Regions from separate parts of the Lysinibacillus sp. RU7 genome, predicted to be linked through region 1. Evidence: riboswitches for the same ligand, from Rfam matches in the RefSeq annotation. Region 1 holds a riboswitch; the other holds the start of a gene.
What was found. A riboswitch is a leader RNA that binds a small molecule or an ion and turns the genes downstream of it on or off. The one in region 1 is predicted to bind glycine.

Region 1 (11,123 bases):
ATTAATACAATAAGCACGATCAATTGTGGCCAAATAGGTAATATATCTACACTATATAACTCGTTAAATACTTCGCTGTACTGTTCTGATTCCCCCGAATAATACAGTCCTGTCTCAACATCGAGCATATCATACTCAGACACTTGGTAACGATGTTGGACGCCATCATCTTGCACAACCACTACATCCGCAATATGACGCCCTAATTTACCTTGTTGTGTAAACTCTTCTTTTTTAATGGTAGCAAAAAATGCCTTTACCTCTTCATTTACCACACGGTCTACACCAATATAAAGCGTTGAGGCACGACCATAAAATGCATCTTCATCTCCGCCAAAATATTTATACACTTCTTGAATAGTACCTGTAGCTGTAGACTGTGATTGGGGAGGGATTATTAAAACAATCGCAAGTAGCACAATGCCTACAATCAATGCTAGCTCTTTCCAAATAGCATTACTCTTTTTTGGACGCTGAATCTGATGATACATCGCTCTTTTCATTCCTTCGTCCACAGGTAATTTTTCAAGCTCTTGTAATCGTTTATGCAAATCCATTTTCATCCCCCCTAAGTAACCGTTCTAATGCTTTCATTGCTGTACGCTGTGTATTAGCAACCTTCGTCGTGGACCAGCCTAAAATATGCGCCGTTTCTTCGATTGAAAGCTGTTCAATTTTTCGGTAAATTACGACTGCTCGGTGTTCTCTTTTTAATGTTTGTAGTGCAGCGTATAACATCGCTCGACTTTCTTCGTGCTCAATCCATGTATGTGGCACAAAACGTAGCTCGGTTTTCTCGTGCTTCGTCTGAAAAGGTAGCCAACGAATTAATGCCTTTCGCCTATAATGATCGACGACTAAATTTCTTGCAATTTGGTGTATGTATGTTGACAATGTCGCTTGTTGTTTAAAATTACCTTTATAAACACGTAAAAAGGTTTCTTGTGTTAAATCCTCTGCTAACGTCTCGTCATCTACCATGTAAAAAATCGTGCGATAAATCGAATGAAAATACCTTTCATACAACTCTTCAAAATCCACATCACTCACCTCTTTCTACATTAGACGAACAAACGACAAAAATTTGTATGTTTAAATACTATTTTTACACAAAAAGAAAAGAGTACCAATAATATCGCTATTATTGATACTCCATTCACTAGATTTACATCTTTATTATTTCGCCATCACGAACACGCCGATTATATATGTGCATTTTAATGTTCCAGCATAATGGTAGTGTTTTGCTCGTACGGGGATCTTTAGACCGGAGCCAGCGATATTTTGCTCGTATACGGTAGCTTTTAGACCGTTCACTGCCGGCTTTTGCTCGAATACGGCAAGGTTTAGACCAAATGCAGCAAGTCGTGTTTCCATCATTGCCCCAATTAAAAATACTTCGACGATTAAACTAAAGAATCTTACTACGGACGATAGAATATCTATGACCATCACATGACGAATGACATATAACTACTCATATTCTTTTTCAAATTGGATTGTGCTACGTACTGTATCAATTGGGCGCACTAATTGCTCAATTTGTGCACGCTTTCCTTCAAAAAATGGTGGTAAAGATAGTTTCTCACCCAATGTTTCATACGGCTCATCTCCCATAAATCCTGGCCCGTCTGTCGCTAGTTCAAATAAAATTTGCGGAGCCACTCTTGTATAGAGCGAACCAAAGAAATAACGATCCACAAATCCGGATGTTTGGAAACCAAAAGCTTCAATCCGCTCTTGCCATGCCGCTAATGCCTCTTTGTCCTCCACGCGAAACGCTACGTGATGCACTGTGCCATAACCTTGTCTGCCAGTTGGACTTGTTTCATCGTGAATGATGATAACACTTGCACCGTTCCCGCCTTCCGCTACTTCAAATAAATGTGCATTTCCATCACTTGCTGTTAACGTAAATTGGAAGACACGTTCAAGCACTTGCTGGAAGAAATCAAAGTCGGCAATACGAATTGTGACTGGACCAAGCCCCGTAATCGCATATTCAAGTGGAATCGGACCTTTTTGCCACGGCGTACCTGAAGCAACCCCTTGATTGTGTTCATCTGAAATTAATTGATATTGTTGGTTATCAAAATCAACAAACGGTAATATTTTTTTGCCAAACTGCTCTTGGATTCCTTCATGCTTCACATTTAATCGTGTAAAGCGCTTTTCCCAATAGGCTAATGCTTCATCATTTGGTACACGAAATGCAGTAATTGCAATTTCATTTGTTCCATGCTGTCCTTTCGGGATACCTGGGAAATCAAAAAACGTAACGTCTGTTCCTGCTGCCCCTTTATCATCCGCGAAAAATAAATGATATGTTTGAATATCATCTTGATTGACTGTTTTTTTCACTAAACGCATGCCGAGTACATACGTAAAAAATCGATAGTTTTCCTCTGCGCTACTTGTAATCGCTGTTACATGGTGAATTCCTTTTAATACTTCCATCTGAATACCTCCTAGTTGTTTTCCGCCGCTAAGCCGATTGTTTTGAGATGTTGAGTCATCTGTTCTACTTCCTCATTCGATAAGCACGAAAATAGCTCTATCATCTTTTGTTCGTGGGCAGGGAAGATCTCCTTCATGAATGTCTCCCCTTCAGCTGTGATGCCTGTATAAATGACGCGGCGATCATCGGGGCAGCCACGTCGCTTCACATACCCCTTTTGCTCCAGTTTATCAATGACATACGTAATACTACTGCTCGCGATTAAAATCTTGTGCCCAATCACTTGAATCGGCTGTTCCCCTTTATGATATAGAAATTCAAGTACGGCAAATTCCGTTGCATTTAACTGATATTGTGCCATATCTTTTTTCAATAAATCCTCTAAAGACCTCGAGGCTCGAAGTAACACAGTAATCGCATGTAACACCTGATTGCGCTGTTCCATCCTTGCACCTCTTTTATTTCAAATTCAATTATCTCTAATTCGAGATAATAATAACATAACCATTCCCTATCGTCTAGAAATCTGTTTAAACGTATAAAAAAGCACTCATGACTGAGCGCTTTTTTTCATTCGAATACGATATAAGATGATTAATAAAATAAACCAAACAGGTGTCAGTAACAATGCTGTTCGTGTCGCTTCTGCATATAACATAATGCCTAATAAAAATACAAAGAATGCAAGTACGACATAGTTTATAAATGGTGTAAACGGTGCTTTAAATGTGGATGCTTCATGTAATGCACGATTTTTCTTTTTATAAATAATGTGTGAAATTAAAATAATGCTCCATACCCAAATAAAACAGATGGCACTAATTGTCGTCACCAAACTAAATGCATCATCCGGCATTAACTTACTTAGTAATGCCCCTACTGATACGACAATCGTTGAGACGATTAATGCATGTTGCGGTACACTTTGTTTATTTAACTTCGCAAATTTTGCACTCGCTTGATTGTTTGAACCTAAATTAAATAACATACGGCTCGTTGAGAACATCCCTGAGTTCCCTGCTGATGCAGCAGAAGTCATTACAACAAAGTTAATAATACCCGCTGCAATGGGAATACCTGCTAATGTAAATACTTGTACAAACGGCGAACTATCGGCTGTCATCGTATTCCAAGGGTTGATGGCTAAAATAACAAATAGCGCCCCTACATAGAATAATAAAATACGTACAGGAATTTTATTAATCGCAGATGGAATGTTTTTCTTCGGATCGGCTGTTTCAGCAGCTGTTACCCCAACGAGTTCCACCCCAACAAAGGCAAAGACAACCATTTGGAATGCGAGTAAAAATCCGCTAACGCCATTCGGGAACAATCCACCATGTGCCCATAAGTTTGACACACTTGCTGTACCTGCATCTGTTTGCAAGCCGGTTACAATCATATATAACCCGATGACAATCATCGCAACAATTGTCACCACTTTAATAAGTGAAAACCAAAACTCTAATTCACCAAATAGTTTTACAGTTAATAAATTTAAAGCAAGCAATACGACAACACAAAGAAGCGCTGGTACCCACTGCGGAATATCAAACCAGTATTGTGCATAAATACCTACAGCAATAATGTCTGCCATTGCCGTCATAATCCAACAAAACCAATAGGTCCAACCTGTTACATACCCTGCCCACGGTCCAATATATTCTGTCGCAAAATCGGTAAATGTTGTGTATCCTGCATTTGACAATAATAATTCACCGAGTGCACGCATCACAAAAAATAATGCAATCCCAACAATTAAATAGGCAAAGATAATACTTGGTCCTGCAAGTGCTATTGCCTTACCAGAACCTAAAAATAGACCTGTACCAATCGTACCGCCAATCGCAATAAGCTGTACGTGGCGGTTTTTTAAATCTCGCTTTAATTCCATGCTGATTCCCCCAAGTTGTACTTTTGAAACAACATATTCGCGAGTTCACTTACGACAATTTTATAAGCTTATATGCTATAAAACACAAAAGAGACTAGTGGCAAATAGCACTAGTCTCATTAAACGTAAGAATAACAAAAAAATTCGACATGTTAAAGCTATAAATCGACATTGACAAAAAATCGTCAAATTTACGTGTAACATGTAAACCATTCAGCTAAAATAGCTGATCTTTATTACCCTTCTGTCCTTTTGCCTGAGATAGTGAACCCTTCGGCGACGCTTTATGCGTTCTCTCCAGAAAATGCTCCTGCTATAGTGTGATCCATAGCATTCAACGCGTTGTATATGCCTTGTTCTTCACAAGGTGATGTTATTTCAAGATAGTTACTATCTTAACAGGAAGGGATGAATTATGCAATATAATATTATTTCAGAATATTCTTTCTATAGAGATATTCTACATAAAAAAGAAAAACTCTCGAACGAAAGCACGTTAATGAGCAATACCCATTTTGTAAAAATAATAAAATCCAGTACCTTGCAGAACAGGTAACTGGATTTCGCTATTTCTATTTAATTGGAATAAATTTCAATGTTTTCTGAATACGATAAGCAAAGAAACCTGCAAAAATGGCTAAAACGATATCTTTTGGCATTGGCGGAATCATCCAAGCCCACGCCATTTTGTATGAGAATCCTTCTGGTGCCCCCGCCCATAATGTATAAGCATAGTACATCCAGTTTGTCCCAATTACATAGTTTACAGCCATTGCTAGTAAAGCTGCAACAACATAAGACGTAAATGTTTGGAAACGCTCCACAATCCAGCCCGCTATAAATGCACTTAAAATAAATGTTACCACAAATCCGAATGTTGGCAATAGAACAGCTGAGAAGCCACCACTAAATTTTGCAAAGACTGGCGCACCTGCAAGACCAACCAACATATAAACTGTACAAGCAATCGCCCCTTTTCTGCTACCAAGCACAAGACCCGCAAGAATCGCAAAAAATGTTTGTAGTGTAATCGGTACACCACCGATTACTAAAAACGGCGCAAATGCTGTAATATTGGCACCGATCATCATTAGCGTCGCAAATAATCCGCTATGCACTAAATCAATGACGCGCCACTTTGGTAAAGGTTTTGATACTGTTTCCACAAAAGACACTCCTATCAATCAATGAAATCGTATATAGGTGGAAAAAAAGAATCATATAATGACTAAAAAATCACCTATATCGCATAGAATTTATAAGTTAACCTTAGAATTTTTTATGTTAACAAAAATATTAAAGAATATACGTTTTTATGTCAACTGTTTTTTTATTATAGTTAACTAAAATAGTAGAAGTGACAATTGCCACTTCTACTATTTTTACTCTTTTATTTTCTTTAACTCTGTTACGATTTCATTAAAACGCTGATCTAACTGGGCATATTCCGGATGATTCGTCGTCATAAACGATAATTTCCCTAGTATCTCTTGCTGTTCGTTTAATAGCTGCAGCCGCCTTGCCTCACCTGTACCTACCTTTTGGACTGCCGTGGGTACTTTTATTTGACCATTTTTTATTTCCCACGTTTTATTCGTTATTTTTCCGATAAAATAATGGTCATGTGAGACAACAAGCAATGAACCATTATAATCCAGTAATGTTTTTTCAAGCTGTTCACGTGATGGCAAGTCTAAATGATTGGTCGGTTCATCAAGTATAAGCAAATCTTTTTGCTCCAAAATGTATTGCATCAGCTTACATTTCACACGCTCGCCCATGCTCATACTGTCAAAAGGCTGTGCCCACTGTACACTTGTAAAGCCAAGGCGTTTCATTAAATGTTGTACTTTTCCACGCCCTTCAAATGTCGGTTGATAGAAAAACTGCTGCGGCGTTTGATCTAGTGGCAAATCAAATACATTTTGTGTTAAATAACCGATTTGTGCCGTTGGTGAAAGCCAAATCTCCCCTTCAGCCGATTCAAGCCCCATCAGTATATTGAGTAATGTCGTTTTCCCTGCCCCGTTTGGACCAACGAGCGCAATTTTATCACCTGTAAGCATTGTTACACTCACACGCTTTAATAAGTGATGGTTGCTATAGCGTTTACTAACATTTTTTAGCTCCATTAATCGCTTACCGCGCTTTCTACTTTGCGGAATTGAAAAATCAACCGTATATTCCTCTTTTACTGCCTCTACTTGATGCTTATCAAGCTCTTTTTCTAACCATTTACGTTTGGACTTTACTTGCGCATCCATCCGCTTTGCCTTGACACGATAAAACTCTTTGAAACCTTCCTGCTTCGTTGATTGCCGATGTGCTTTTTCTGACCAAGATGCTAAATTAGCTAGTTGTTGCTCGACGCGTTTCATTTCCTTTTGCTGCACCTCATATTGATGCTGTTGCGCCTTCCGCTGTTCATTTCGCTGCTTTTGATAAGTCGTATAGTTCCCTTGATACGGCGTTATTCGCTCATCTTCAATGGCCCAAATCGTTGTCGCCACTTCGTCTAAAAAGTAGCGATCATGCGAGACAATCACGACAGCACCTTGATAATTTTTGATTTCTTCTACAAGTAGCGGTAACGACTGTGCATCTAAATGATTTGTCGGCTCATCTAATAATAAAATATGTGCATTTGCTTGAAATCCTTGCATTAATCGTAGCTTCAACTTCTCCCCACCACTCAAGTTTTCATAAGAAGCATTCGGAATGGACCATAGCGGCTTTATTTGTTCAGCTGAAAAGTGCGCTGCTTCCTGCTTGACATAGGCAATTTCGATTGGCTGTAGATGTTGAATCGTCCCGTTTGATGGTTTTATATTTTGAGCAATGACCTCAAGCAGTGTCGATTTCCCCGCTCCATTTTTCCCAATAATACCGATTACTTCTTTTTCTTTAATCGTTAACGTGATTTCTTTCAGAAGCGGTTGCTCTTGAATCGAAATCATGACATTGTTCAGCTTTAATAACTCTTTCATATAAAACCCTCCTAAGCTTGGGAGGAACAAAAAAATCCTCCCAAATTGAATTGGAAGGATTAATCTACAGCATACACAAATACACTTATCCCTTTAAAGATAAGCTACGTTATTTATGAAAATGGGCAGACTAATCCTATTGTTTGTTGAATCGACTGTTCGATTTGGTCCAAAAAATAAGATTAGTTTAACATCGGCCACCCATCTTCCCTTCATTGTTTGTTAGTTTCACTATAGCATAGCGATTTTTCGCTAGTCAAAGTTTTTCATAGCCCACTTTTCGGAAACCTAGCCTTTTTGGAATGGTTTGACTTTTCTGATTATCTGCCACTATCCGAATTTCTATGCGGTTAAGTTATAAATTAACCTACCAATATTTAACATAATGTAAGACGCTATCTTCTATATGCATTCCGACTTTTTCATAAAGTTTTTGCGCATTGACATTGGAGATTGCTGTTTCTAATGTCATATAACGTGCATTTTGCGCCTCACAAAAAGTATAGCATCGTTCAATGAGCGCTTGTGCTACGCCTTTTTGCCGAGCAATTGGACTTACGTATAAATCATTTAAAATATACGCTCGCTTTAGCCCAACTGTAGAAAATGTAGGATAAAGCTGAACAAATCCAACCGTTACATGTTCAATCATTGCAATAAATACTATAGAATCTTTGTTTACCAAGCGCTGTTGTAAAAAATGCTTCGCTGCTGCTATATCACTTGGTTGTTCATAAAACTGGCGATATTCATCGAGCAACTTGCTTGTTTCTTCTAAACGATTTTCCGTCAATTGTTCAATTTCCATGTTCCTCTTCCCTTCTATATAGTGAATGTTTTTGACTAAGGTTCCATTTCCCTTCTACTCTACTAATCTGAATTTCAAAGCTAATAAGTGTAACGCTGATAACTTTGTTTGAACACTTCTTCTTAAACCGCACCGTTAGTACAACTAAGAAAAAAAGGTATACATAAGAGTTAAATATTCGCTCATATTAACGATTTAAACTTTCTATAAACGCTTCTGATTCCTCAGCTATTCGCTCATAGTCAATACTATGAACATAGTGAGAGGAATCTAACTCAATTAATTTACCATTAGAAATCATACTCATAAAATCATGTTGAATTCCATTCCATGTTTTATTATCGAAACCTGTTCCCTCACCATTGGATGAAAACAAAAGTATAGGAATGTTCGGCATTCCAACTTTTTTGACTTTTTGTGCATTTACTTTTATATTATTTATTTCATTGATCATATCTTTAGTCAATGTTCTTCGATAAAAAATTACTTTATACAACTTTTTCTCTTTATCTGTTAAATTTCCATATTTTACTGCGGCACTTTCTGATAGATTTGGCATCCACCTGGTTAAACCAATATTTGCAGCTAAAGCACCTAATCGAATCAGGAACATATTGATATCTAAATCTTCATATGCAGCTGGAACAGCCATATCTAATCCAATGATAGCTTTTATTTCATTAGGGTAGTCTTGCGCCCATTTCAAAGCTTCAATGCCAGACATAGAATGAGGAAATAAAATATATGGGCCTTCAACTCCTAATTTAAAAAGAGCTTCTTTTGTTTCAGCTAGAATTGTATCAATGTCGCGATCAGTATCTGTGACTTCGCTAAATCCATAGCCTGCCTTTTCAATAACAACAATTTTATATTGATTGCTTAACAAGGAATAAAGTGATTTAAAATCTAATGCAGGTGAACTCGTGCCACCACCAGACATAAAAACAAGCGTTTCTTCTCCTTTTCCTTCTATATAAACGTGCATTTGATGACCATTAACCTCTACAAGTTGCCCAGTTGGAACAAATAATTCTTCTTCTTTTGACAATTGTATTTTATGATTAATAAAGCTCACAGAAAGAATCAACACAACAAACCAAATAATAACTGTAAATATTATCAACATAATACGTTTAAATCCTCTTTTCGTATTTCTCAGCTATATTCTAGCTCTCCACGATAATACAACCTTCACTCTCTATTAATTCAATAATTTTACATTTAACTATAAAAGAGAAGCGAAAACTCACGTATTGTAATACTTGTTGAATAGACAAAACACGAAAGGAGCTTTCACTTTGTACCCCAAGTTTATCAAAACGCCATTATCTTTACCATCTTTTTCAAATTCCCTTTTCCATCTGATGAAGAACATGGATTTGTGGCACAGTAGCACCACGAAGGTTTTCATGCAAAACATATTTATCAAACATTGAATCCTCTGAGATATGTGTTGAAAGCGACAACGATGACACAGGCAAAACGACGATTAACAGTATAGGTTAAATGCTTTCAATTTCATCTGTGTGGTGCCGTTTCTAAAATTGAAAAAACGTTACTGGATACCATTCTTTCCCCGCTATCAAATGGCTTTATGGAAGGCACGAACAATAAAATTAAACTCATCAAAACACGGGGTTTTGGCTATTGAAATAAAGACCGTTTATTTCGTCGTTTATGTTTGGAAACAGATCGCTAATTTTGCAACTTTTGGTGATGAGTCAAATGGATAAAGGTAAAATTAAAAATGAGTCCGGTACCTACCATACCGAACTCATTTTAAGCATGCTATCTAATGAAATAACCTTGTATAATTTTTAAGGTCACTTCCTAAAGTGCTTTATCTCTATTTAAATAACTCAGGATATGCCGTTTTTGCCACAAGCTCTACTGCTTCACCGATACGTGGACCTGGGCGACCCGTTATATCCGCGTCAATTTTGAATACGAGGTCGTTTTGCACCGCTTGGATTTGATCCCAGCTTGCGCGCGCTTTAATTTCAGCAACTGGGTCCTCTGTGTAGTATACCGTTGTGAAAATTTGCTCAGGATTACGTGCAATGACATCTTCTGTTGCCACGCTAAACCAGTCTTTTTGCTGATCAGCAAAAATATTTTCTACACCTGCTGCGTCCAAAATTTCTTGTTGGAATGTTTTGCTACCTGTTGTCCAAATATCTGGCGCAGGTGCAATTTCAAAGTAAATTTTCGATTTTACTACATCTACTGTTTTTTCTTGTACTTCAGAAATTTTCACTTTAATATCTTCTACTACTTGGTCGGCCACTGTAGCTTGCCCCACAACATCACCAAGCTGTTCAATATCACCATAAACATCCTCAAATGATGTGGCAGATGAAATAACAAATACTTTCACCCCTGCTGCTTCTAGCTGTTCTACTTGTGCTTCGTCACCAATTGTGTACGCAATAACGACATCTGGATTCATCTCGATAATACGTTCAGCATTAAATACGTAAGAATCCGATACACGCTCAATATCTTTAGCGGCTTCTGGATAATTATCGTAGTCTGTTGCCCCGATGATTTGATCCCCTACACCAAGCGCAAATAAAATTTCAGTGTTACTTGGTTGTAATGACACAATTGTTTCAGGTACTTGTTCAAATGATACTTCCTTGCCGCGGTCATCCACAACTGTATATGGTCCAGATTCTTCTGGTGCAGGTGCTGCTCCTGATGTTGACACTTCTTCTTTAGCGCCACAAGCTGCTAATAAAAGTGCTGCTGCAAGTGGTGCTACATATTTCATTTTATACTTCACTGTTTATCCCTCAATTTTCCCATATGATTTTGATTTAAATGGTATTTCCTCTACACCATGAATTGTATTAACTTCCACAGCTAGTACGAAAAATACATTCGCTAGTAGTCCTAAAAATTGAAACAATATTTCTTGGACTTCGCGCTCTTCACTCACTTTATGGAGTGCACGGTACGATTTCTTTGCTTCGC
Region 2 (11,123 bases), on a different contig from region 1:
GACAAGTAGAGGCATATAAAATTGATACGATGAAATATCCGACGGTGTCTCAGTTAATCGATGAAGGCTATATTTCAACTGAGGAAGCAAAATGTCCAAGTGGTGAAAAAATACTAATAGAAACAGATGGGAAGGTGATTGTAGAAGGGGGAACCCCATGATTCGCCAACAATGTGGTTTTACATTAATTGAGACGTTGGTTGTTTTGGTGATTTTCAGTGTACTAACAACAGTAGTCATTTCTTTTTCCTATCACCACCTAAAAGTAAATCAATACGAACAAGCGATTGAAAGATTTAGATTAACCTTACATCTTGCTCAGTTAACAGCGCAACAACAAAAGAAGGAGGTAAGTGTTTATGTCATAAATCACAAAGAAGTAGGTTCAAATATGTCACACCAAGATTACCGATTGAACTGGATGGCACCAGAAGGAATGACGATTCACATTCATACAAATAGGCGGCGCATTGTATTTAACGTGAAAGGACATGTGCAAGAATTAGGAAAAGTAGAATTTACCACGCCTCAAAAAAGCACGAAGTATAGTATGAATTTATCGAAAGGTAGGTTGCGCTTAGTTGAATGAACAAGGTATGACATTAATCGAGACGATTTTAAGTATAGCGATATTATCGCTCCTCGCAATGACCTTGTTACCTTTTGCAAACCAGTTAAAAGGTCAATTGTTTGATCAAAAAATAACGTATTATGCGAGTGAAGTAGCTTATAATGGTGTAAAACAAGTGGTAACAACAGGAGTGACACAAGGTACGATAACCATTGAGGATCTGGACTATAATTGGCGTTATAAACATGGTGAGATTTGTGTTGACTATTCCAATTGGAAGGGGCCACAGTTAATGTGTATCAAATCAGAAGAAATGATCGAATAAGCGAAGATGGCTTTACATTTATAGAAGCACTGTTACATTTACTACTCTTTGTTATATTTGCACAGCTCATCTATTTTTTAGTGGTGGAATTTAACGAATTATCCGGAATGCAACAAAAAAGAGTACAGGCAGACTGGGAAATAGGTGTTACGGATATTAGTCACTATTTACCCTATGATAGCGTAGTGACGGTATCAGCAGATGGCTTAACGGTGAACGTGACAACACCGCATCACACATACGATATTCGGTTTTTAAATGAAACTTTATGGAAACGCCAAAAGAGCGGGAATGAAACATTGTTAACAGGTGTAAAAAATGCCACATTCGTTTTAGATGAGAACAAGCTAACTTTAAAGGCACAGCTAGAATCAGGTGTGAAGAAGGAGCGGATATTTATTGTGGTACAATCTGTGGAATGAATATGGCGCACTTTTTCCGATTACGATTGTTTTATTATTTTTGTTGACAAGTGCTTGTGTTACGTATGCAGTCACATTTCAAATGGAAATAAAAATTTATAACACATTGGAATTGTCGAATGTTCGTGCTACGATTGATATACTAAATGTATTAATCCATGAGTTATAATTTTTGAAGTGATAAAGAAGGTGATTGGCGTGCGGAAAATTTATTTAGTAGGTTTTATGGGGTGTGGGAAAAGTGCTATTGGACGACGATTAAGCTACTTTTTAAAAATGCCCTACTACGATATGGATCATGAAATCGTTAGACAGCAAGGGATGACGATTCCAGAAATTTTTGAAAAGTATGGAGAGGAACGTTTTCGCCAGATTGAAACGGAATTTCTACAAAACTTTCGTAACGAGGCATGTATTATCGCAACGGGTGGAGGAGTAGCAATGAAAGAAGAAAATCGCCGGATTATGCGAAGAACGGGATTAGTTTTTTTTCTAGATGCTACCTTTGAAGATATTTATGTTCGAATTCGTAATGATCAAAATCGCCCGATTGTGCAACGTTCTTCAAAAGAAGAATTACATGAGCTGTATCAAAATAGGAGAAAATATTACAGAGACGTAGGACACATTCAAGTATTAACAGAAAATCGGTCAATTCGACAAATTGTTGAATATATCGGGTTTCAAGTGAATCGTTTGAAAGGCGAATGAAATTTTGTTAAAGAAAAATAATGTTCGCCTTTAGATGTTTTTTAAAAAAAGATTGCCTTTTCATCAGTTAAAATGTTAGGATATGGCTAAGAACGTCTAGATAAACACGAATGTTGAATAGTAGGCGGATGAGTGTACGGGGAGAGAACGTGAAGTGGCGTCGCCGAAGGAGCAAGTAGCAAGGGCTATGAATCTCTCAGGCAAAAAGACTCGTACAGGACGCATCTCTGGAGAGCGCCGGAAAGCCGGCCACCAAAGGGGAAAGCTTATGTATGTGGTGTGAAGCCAATAATAGGTGATACTTTCAGGTGCAAGGACAGAGAATTCCGATTAACGGGATTCGTCTGTCCTTTTTTAGTGGATAAAAAAGTGTAAATTTTACGGGAATCCACATATAGAAAGGAGATCATCTTCACTTCCTTTTTGTCGAGATGTATCTTTCTAATATTGAAACATTCGTACTATGTGTTGAATGAATTTGAAAAAATACAGGATTTTAGGAGGGGTTTTATGAGTAACTTAAAGCGCACACCGTTATTTGATGCTTATAGTAAATACGGTGGAAAAACAATTGATTTTGGCGGTTGGGAATTACCTGTACAGTTTTCTTCAATTAAAGAGGAGCATGATGCGGTACGTAATCGCGCTGGTTTATTCGATGTATCCCATATGGGGGAGATTTTTGTAGAAGGACCAGATGCAGAAGCCTTTTTACAAAAACTATTATCAAACGATATTTCAAAAATTCAAATTGGTGGAGCACAGTATAGTGCAATGTGTTATGAATCTGGTGGCGTTGTCGATGATTTATTAACATATCGTTTAGATGAAAATCGTTATCTTTTATGTGTCAATGCAGCAAACATCGAAAAAGATTATGACTGGATGGTAGCACAACAATTTGGCGATGTTACCATTACAAATCAATCGAATAACTACGCACAAATTGCGTTACAAGGTCCTTTAGCAGAGGAAGTATTACAACAGTTAACGTCAGAAAACTTAAGCGATATCAAATATTTTAAGTTTAAAGAAAATGTTGAAATTGCAGGTCATCCAGTGCTTGTATCACGTAGTGGCTATACAGGTGAAGATGGATTTGAACTATACGGTACGCCAGAAGCCATTATTGATTTATGGGATAAAATTTTAGCAGATGAACGTGTTGTACCAGCAGGACTTGGGGCGCGTGATACATTGCGCTTTGAAGCTTGTTTACCGCTTTATGGACAAGAATTGTCAAAAGATATTTCGCCGCTTGAAGCAGGGATTGGCTTTGCGGTGAAGCTAAATACCGATTTCATTGGTCGAGATGCGCTGGCAAAACAAAAAGAAGAAGGCTTATCTCGTAAAGTAGTCGGAATTGAAATGGTTGGTAAGGGGATTCCGCGTCATGGCTATAAAGTGTTGAAAGACGGAACGGAGATTGGTGAAGTGACAACAGGAACACAATCACCGATGACAAAACGCAATATCGGTCTAGCCTTAATAGACACAAAATTCAATGAAGTCGGAACAGACATCGAAATCGAAATTCGTGGCAAATTAGTTCCAGCAGTTGTAGCTGCAACACCGTTTTATAAACGAACAAAATAATTGAAAAGAGGGTCAAACATGAAACATCGTTATTTACCAATGACGGAACAAGATCAAAAAGAAATGTTAGAAACGATTGGTGTTTCTTCGATCGATGAGTTATTTTCTGATATTCCGGAAAAAGTGCGCTTCCAAGGACTTTATAATATTAAAGAGGCAAAATCGGAAGCCGCTTTAATGAAAGAGTTATCAAAGCTTGCGGCTAAAAATGCAGATACGGCAAGCAACGTATCATTTTTAGGTGCAGGTGTTTATAACCACTATAAACCAGTTATCGTCGATCATGTCATTTCTCGTTCAGAGTTTTATACAGCGTATACACCATATCAACCAGAAATTTCACAAGGGGAGCTACAAGCCATTTTTGAGTTCCAAACAATGATTGCAGAGCTTACAGGGATGGACCTTGCGAACTCGTCTATGTATGACGGTGGAACAGCTTTAGCGGAAGCGGGTATGCTTGCTGCTGGTCATACAAAACGTAAAAAAATTCTTGTCTCTGGTGCTGTTCATCCAGAATATAAAGATGTTGTAACAACATATGCAGACGGTCAATCAATACAAGTAGTCACTGTGCCGACAAAAGACGGTGTAACGGATATGGAAGCATTAAAAGGTTTAGTAGATGACCAAACGGCTGCTGTCATTGTGCAATATCCTAACTTCTTCGGTCAAATCGAAGATATTCAAACAATTGGTAACATTACACACGAACAAAAAGCATTAATGGTTGTGTCAGCAAACCCATTAGCGCTTGGTGTACTTACACCGCCAGGAAAACTAGGGGCAGATATTGTAACAGGAGATGCACAAGTATTCGGTATTGCCGAAGCGTTCGGCGGCCCACATTGTGGTTTCTTTGCCGTAACGACAAAATTAATGCGTAAAGTGCCAGGTCGTCTTGTAGGTGAAACGGTCGATCAAGAAGGGCGCCGTGGTTATGTACTTACATTACAAGCACGTGAGCAGCATATTCGTCGTGATAAAGCGACGTCTAATATTTGTTCCAACCAAGCGTTACTTGCGCTTGCTGCATCTGTAGCTATGACAGCACTTGGAAAGCAAGGCGTACAAGAAATGGCGAAGCAGAATATTGTCAAAACACGCTATGCGAAAAATGCGTTTGAGGCAGCGGGCTTTACTGTACCATTCCAAGGGGCACACTTTAACGAAATCGTTGTCAAAACAAATAAATGTGTGACACAAATCAACAAAGGCTTAATCGAAAAAGGGATTATCGGTGGCTTTGATTTAGGTCGCGTATATCCAGAGCTGAAAAATCATGCATTAATCGCTGTAACTGAACTGCGCACAAAAGAAGAAATTGATGCGTTAGTAGCGGAAATGGGGGCATTACAATGAGTCACGAAAACCAACCATTAATTTTTGAATTAACGAAAGAAGGTCGTGTAGGCTATGCATTAGAGCCTTTAGATGTACCTGATTTTGATCTTGCTGAATTATTACCAGCGGGCTATGTTCGTGAGGAAGCAGCAGAACTACCAGAAGTAGCAGAGCTAGATATTATGCGTCATTATACAGCGCTTTCTCGTCGTAACCACGGGGTAGATTCAGGTTTCTATCCACTAGGTTCTTGTACAATGAAATACAATCCAAAAATTAACGAAGCTGTGGCGCGTTTCTCAGGTTTTGCCAACGTGCATCCACTACAAGATGAAGAAACAGCACAAGGCGCAATGGAGCTTTTATACGATTTACAAACATCACTTGTTGAAATTACAGGTATGGATGAAGTAACATTGCAACCAGCCGCTGGTGCACATGGTGAATGGACAGCACTTATGATGATTCGTGCATTCCACGAAGCAAATGGTGAAGGTCATCGTAATAAGGTCATCGTACCAGACTCAGCACACGGCACAAACCCAGCATCTGCTACAGTAGCAGGCTTTGAAACAATTACAGTTCAGTCGAATGAAGACGGCTTAGTGGACTTAGAGGATTTACGTCGTGTGGTAGGTCCTGATACAGCAGCGCTTATGTTAACAAACCCTAATACACTTGGTTTATTTGAAGAAAATATTTTAGAAATGGCCAATATTATTCATGAAGTTGGCGGTAAAGTGTATTATGATGGCGCAAACTTAAATGCGGTAATGTCGAAAGCACGTCCTGGCGATATGGGCTTTGACTGTGTACACTTAAATTTACACAAAACATTCACGGGTCCACATGGTGGTGGTGGTCCAGGTTCTGGTCCAGTAGGGGTGAAAGCAGATTTAATTCCGTTCTTACCAAAACCGGTACTTGTGAAAACAGAAGAGGGGAAATACCACTTTGACTACAACCGTCCGCAATCAATCGGTCGTGTGAAGCCTTACTATGGTAACTTTGGTATTAACGTGCGTGCATACACGTATATCCGTACAATGGGCCCAGATGGCTTAAAGAAAGTAACAGAATATGCGGTATTAAATGCAAACTATATGATGCGTCGTTTAGAAGCATATTATGATTTACCATATAACCGTCACTGTAAACATGAGTTTGTGTTATCAGGTCGTCGTCAGAAAAAGCTTGGTGTGCGCACATTAGATATTGCAAAACGTCTGCTTGACTTTGGTTATCATCCACCAACAGTGTACTTCCCGTTAAATGTAGAGGAAGGTATTATGATTGAGCCAACGGAAACAGAATCAAAGGAAACATTAGATGCATTTTGTGATGCGATGATTCAAATTGCACGTGAGGCAGAAGAGAACCCAGAAATCGTTCAAGAAGCACCACATACGACAGTTGTGTCACGTCTTGATGAGACACGGGCAGCACGTACACCAGTACTTCGTTATATAAAGCAATAATGCCAATAAACCGCACAGAGTACTCTGTGCGGTTTATTCCTTGTATTGGTAACCTATCTTGTATCTGGTTGTTCGACCTCTTACGCCTTAACTATATAATAGGAAGAAACTCAAATTACATAATCACTTTTCGTATTTTTTGTACCAATGTACTTGGTTACATGTTAAAATTGCTTTTTGCTATAAAATAAGAAAGCCCCCAAATTTGGGAGCTTAGTATTATGCTTTAGATTTGACTTTACCAGTCCAAGTTTTAAAACCACCTTGTAATTGGTAAATTTGATTACAGCCTTTTTTCTTTAGCATTAAAGCAGCACGTGCACTTCGACCTGTATTTTGACAGTATAAATATACTGGTAAGTCTGATCGAATCTCTTTATGACGTTGGTTTAGTTGCGTCATTGGAATGTTACGCGCACCTAGGATATGTCCTGCTTCAAATTCTTTTGGCTCACGCAGGTCAATCAGTTGTGCTTTACGATAGCCTTGTATAAACTGTTCTTGTGTTAAGTTTGTTACGGCCTTTTTCAAACGGAATGAATTAATCAGTACGTAAGCAATGATCACACCTAGGATAATGGCGATTGTAATAAATACTTGTTGCACGTTAAAATTTCTCCTTTCTATCTATCAGATATATTATAAAAGAGAACGGGGCATACGTCGAGTAAGTTTACTAAATACTTTCATGGAGGCATTGTTATGAAACAATGGTATTTTATTAATTCGGGACCTTGTCGTCCATCCTTTAATATGGCGCTAGATGAAGCGTTGTTAAATTGGCATAGTGAGAAGTTAATTCCACCAGTTATCCGCTTTTATGAATGGAATCCGGCAACATTGTCGATTGGATATTTCCAACGTGTACATAAAGATATTGATATGGATGAAGTACGTCGTCAAGGGTTAGGTTTTGTCAGAAGACCAACTGGGGGGCGTGCGGTACTACATGAACATGAGTTGACATACTCGATTATTGTCGAAGAAGATTATCCAAATATGCCGAAAACGGTCACAGAAGCATATCGTGTACTAAGTGAAGGGATATTGCAAGGATTTCAAAATCTCGGTTTAGATGCGTATTTTAGTGTGCCCGATACAAAAGAAAAGCAACAAGATTTAAAAAACCCGAAAAGTGCGGTTTGTTTCGACGCACCAAGTTGGTATGAACTTGTCGTAGAAGGGAAAAAAGTAGCGGGAAGTGCACAAACGCGTCAAAAAGGTGTTATTTTACAACATGGCGCGATTTTGCTGGATTTAGATGAAGAAAAGTTATTATCTGTGTTTAAATTTTCAAGCGAAGCCATACGTGAAAAAATGCGTGTAAAGCTTCCTGAGAAGGCAGTAGCAATCAATGGGTTAGTAGACAAGCCATTTACAGTAGAACAGTGTATAGTAGCCTTTAAACAAGGTTTTCAAGAGGCATTAGAAATTGAGCTAATCCCTTATGAATTAACACCTGAGCAATTAGCATACGTAGAACAGTTAGAAAAGGAAAAGTATGCAAACGATGAATGGAATTTTAGAAAGTAGAACGTTTGTTTGAAAAAATTTTCCTTGTACAAAACGTTGATATAAGCGGGTTTAATATAAAATAAAAAAAATCAAGCCCTTGTTTGAAAAATAATTCTGTAGTAATCTTTTCTAAGTGCATAAAATACAACCATATATATAGAAACAAATACTCAAATCAAACACAACATCTTGTGTTTGGTTTGTATTTTTTGTTATGGATAGGTATGATTATGGAAAAGATTTAAAACAATTAAAGAGGGGGCTCGTTGATGGAAAGTGTGCTAGAGCAAACCATCCAAGTAGATCAGCTCAACAAAGATATTGAGCAATTCCCGCAAGTGCATCCGATTACACCGGACATGCATATTACGCATAAAGGTGTATCACGTCTTGTGATGATTGACCGCTATTCGTTTAAGGATACGGAAAAGAAAACGTTAAAGTCAGGCGATTTTGTTGTGTTAACTGTCAAAGAAGACCCAAAATTCCCGGCACGTGGACTTGGAATCGTTCAATCCATTAATACTGAAACAAAAACAGCAGATATCTTAATCGAGGAAGATTTCCGTCATGTACTAGAAGACGAAAAAGAACAGTCAACAGGAATTATTACTCGTTCATTGGATATTATTGAAAAACCGCTTGAAATTTATTATGAACAAATTGCAAAGCGTAATGCGACAGGTTTAGCGGCTGTTGAAAAAACGGCAGAACTGCGCCAAGAATGGTTTGAAAAGTTTTATGAACAACTTGTAAGCTTAAAATTCATTCCTGCAGGGCGTGTTATTTACGGAGCAGGTTCGCAAACGGATGTTACATTCTTTAACTGTTATGTTATGCCATTTGTGGCAGACTCACGTGAAGGGATTAGTGATCACCGCAAGCAAGTAATGGAAATTATGAGCCGCGGAGGTGGCGTAGGGACGAATGGTTCAACACTTCGTCCACGCAACACATTAGCGCGCGGTGTTAATGGTAAATCAAGCGGTTCTGTCAGTTGGCTTGATGATATTGCCAAACTGACGCACCTTGTTGAGCAAGGTGGTTCTCGTCGTGGTGCCCAGATGATTATGTTAGCAGATTGGCATCCAGATATCGTAGAGTTCATTATTTCGAAAATGCAAAATCCACGTATTCTTCGTTACTTAATGGAAAATACAACGGACGAGTCCATCATTCGTCTAGCAAAGGAAAAATTAAAATTCAAGCCTTTATCGCCACAAGATGAAGCGATGTATCAAGGGATTGTGAATTATAAAAATATCCAAGGTTTAGGTGGCTTTAATGATGCCATCATTCGTGAGGCAGAAGCAAAGTTACGTGACGGTGGGACATACTCTGTTCATAATTCAGAATTCTTAACAGGTGCCAATATTTCTGTCACATTAACAAATGAATTTATGCATGCTGTTGAAAATGATTTAGACTTTGAATTGCGTTTCCCAGATGTAGCGAACTATACACCGGAAGAAATGGCTATTTATAATGAAGAATGGCACAAAGTTGGCGATGTACGTGAGTGGGAACGACTAGGTTATGGCGTTCGCGTATACCGTAAAATCAAGGCGCGTGAGTTATGGAACTTAATTAATATTTGTGCAACATACGCGGCAGAGCCAGGCATTTTCTTCATCGATAATGCAAATGAAATGACAAATGCTAAAGCATATGGTCAACAAGTTGTAGCGACAAATCCGTGTGGTGAGCAACCGCTTGCACCATATTCAGTGTGTAACTTAGCAGCTGTAAACTTAGCTCAGTTTGCAGTGAAAGATTCAAAATCAGTAGATTATGACGCATTACGCCAAACAGTGAAAGTAGGCGTACGTATGCAAGATAACGTAATCGATGCAACGCCGTACTTCTTAGAAGAAAACCGTAAGCAAGCACTTGGTGAGCGCCGTGTTGGACTTGGTGTCATGGGTCTAGCAGACTTACTTATTTATTGTGAAAAGGAATACGGTTCAGAAGAAGGGAATCAGCTTGTCGATGAGATTTTCAAGACGATTGCTGTTGCAGCATATGAAGCATCCATCGAACTTGGGCAAGAGCGTGGCAGCTTCCCGTTCTTACAAGGCGAATCAGAAGAAGAAACAAAACGTCTACGTGAAGCGTTTATTCATACAGGCTTTATGGAGAAGATGCCGGATCATATTCGCCAAGGCGTATTAGCGAATGGTATCCGCAACTCGCACTTACTAACTGTTGCACCTACGGGTAAAATTGTTGCCCCCTACATTTGTAAGAATGTAGCGTAAACTTGGCTATATGCGGGAAACTCTGGCGTATCTTTTACTACCTAGCTTTGCCAGCTATCAAACGGTAAAAATGTAAAAGTGTTGGTTTTTAACCTACCAGACAATCCGCAGGGAAGTCGTGGCTGACCCCTCAACGACTACATGCCGAGCAACCATTTCAACCTTGGAACATCAGTTCTTGTTTTATAATTAAATAAAACAAGTTGGGGATGATTCAGATGAAAAAAATGGTTGATGATATAGTCTGACCCATATGGCGACATATGGAACGGGTACTAATAATCCCGTCCTCTAGTATATAGAGAGTAACAATTGTGAGCACAGGTACAATGGTAGGCGTTGCTACAGGGCTTGAACCATATTTCAGCTTCACATATTACCGCTCAGGACGCCTTGGGAAATTTATCGAGGTAAAAGCGGAAATTGTACAAGAGTACTTAGCAGCAAATCCAGGTGTAGATGAAAATAATTTACCGCATTGGTTCATATCTTCTATGCAGTTAACACCAGAGGCACATGCAGATGTACAATGTATTATCCAAAACTGGATTGACTCATCGATTTCGAAAACAGTAAATGCACCAAAAGGTTATACAGTGGAGCAAGTAGAAAAAGTGTATGAACGTCTATATCGCGGTGGTGCAAAAGGTGGCACAGTATACGTCGATGGAAGCCGTGATACACAAGTTTTAACGCTGAAAGCAGAGGAATCTCATACAGATGAGCAACTGGAGTTTGAAGAGTTAAAGCAACAAGAGGAAGAAGTAAAACGTCCAGTTGTATTAGTCGATACAATTAAGCCGTTAACACAAACAGATGTAACAATCGGTTCAGAAGTAGGTAACACTTGCCCAGTTTGTCGTCAAGGTACGGTAGAAGAAATGGGCGGCTGTAACACATGTA

Region 2: another riboswitch for glycine. It lies ahead of gcvT (glycine cleavage system aminomethyltransferase GcvT); the one in region 1 lies ahead of AC3II9_RS05180 (amino acid permease).

Annotation. Positions count from the first base shown of each region.
Region 1 covers NZ_JBYQFK010000005.1:53,545-64,667, forward strand. The annotation lists gene AC3II9_RS05155 (hypothetical protein) at 1-557, opposite strand, end outside; gene AC3II9_RS05160 (RNA polymerase sigma factor) at 544-1,041, opposite strand; gene AC3II9_RS05165 (hypothetical protein) at 1,177-1,377, opposite strand; gene AC3II9_RS05170 (ring-cleaving dioxygenase) at 1,474-2,457, opposite strand; gene AC3II9_RS05175 (MarR family winged helix-turn-helix transcriptional regulator) at 2,469-2,903, opposite strand; gene AC3II9_RS05180 (amino acid permease) at 3,009-4,352, opposite strand; glycine riboswitch at 4,587-4,663, opposite strand; gene AC3II9_RS05185 (biotin transporter BioY) at 4,925-5,518, opposite strand; gene abc-f (ribosomal protection-like ABC-F family protein) at 5,735-7,339, opposite strand; gene AC3II9_RS05195 (GNAT family N-acetyltransferase) at 7,707-8,147, opposite strand; gene AC3II9_RS05200 (alpha/beta hydrolase) at 8,335-9,273, opposite strand; gene AC3II9_RS05205 (transposase) at 9,670-9,798, shown strand; gene AC3II9_RS05210 (ABC transporter substrate-binding protein) at 9,994-10,920, opposite strand; gene AC3II9_RS05215 (hypothetical protein) at 10,936-11,123, opposite strand, start outside.
Region 2 covers NZ_JBYQFK010000013.1:37,153-48,275, forward strand. The annotation lists gene comGC (competence type IV pilus major pilin ComGC) at 1-161, shown strand, start outside; gene AC3II9_RS11065 (prepilin-type N-terminal cleavage/methylation domain-containing protein) at 158-589, shown strand; gene AC3II9_RS11070 (type II secretion system protein) at 582-896, shown strand; gene AC3II9_RS11075 (hypothetical protein) at 866-1,318, shown strand; gene AC3II9_RS11080 (hypothetical protein) at 1,296-1,487, shown strand; gene AC3II9_RS11085 (shikimate kinase) at 1,517-2,029, shown strand; glycine riboswitch at 2,158-2,251, shown strand; gene gcvT (glycine cleavage system aminomethyltransferase GcvT) at 2,540-3,625, shown strand; gene gcvPA (aminomethyl-transferring glycine dehydrogenase subunit GcvPA) at 3,644-4,987, shown strand; gene gcvPB (aminomethyl-transferring glycine dehydrogenase subunit GcvPB) at 4,984-6,447, shown strand; gene AC3II9_RS11105 (rhodanese-like domain-containing protein) at 6,667-7,053, opposite strand; gene AC3II9_RS11110 (lipoate--protein ligase family protein) at 7,150-7,980, shown strand; gene AC3II9_RS11115 (vitamin B12-dependent ribonucleotide reductase) at 8,232-10,220, shown strand; partial or broken gene AC3II9_RS11120 (response regulator SirA) at 10,538-11,123, shown strand, end outside.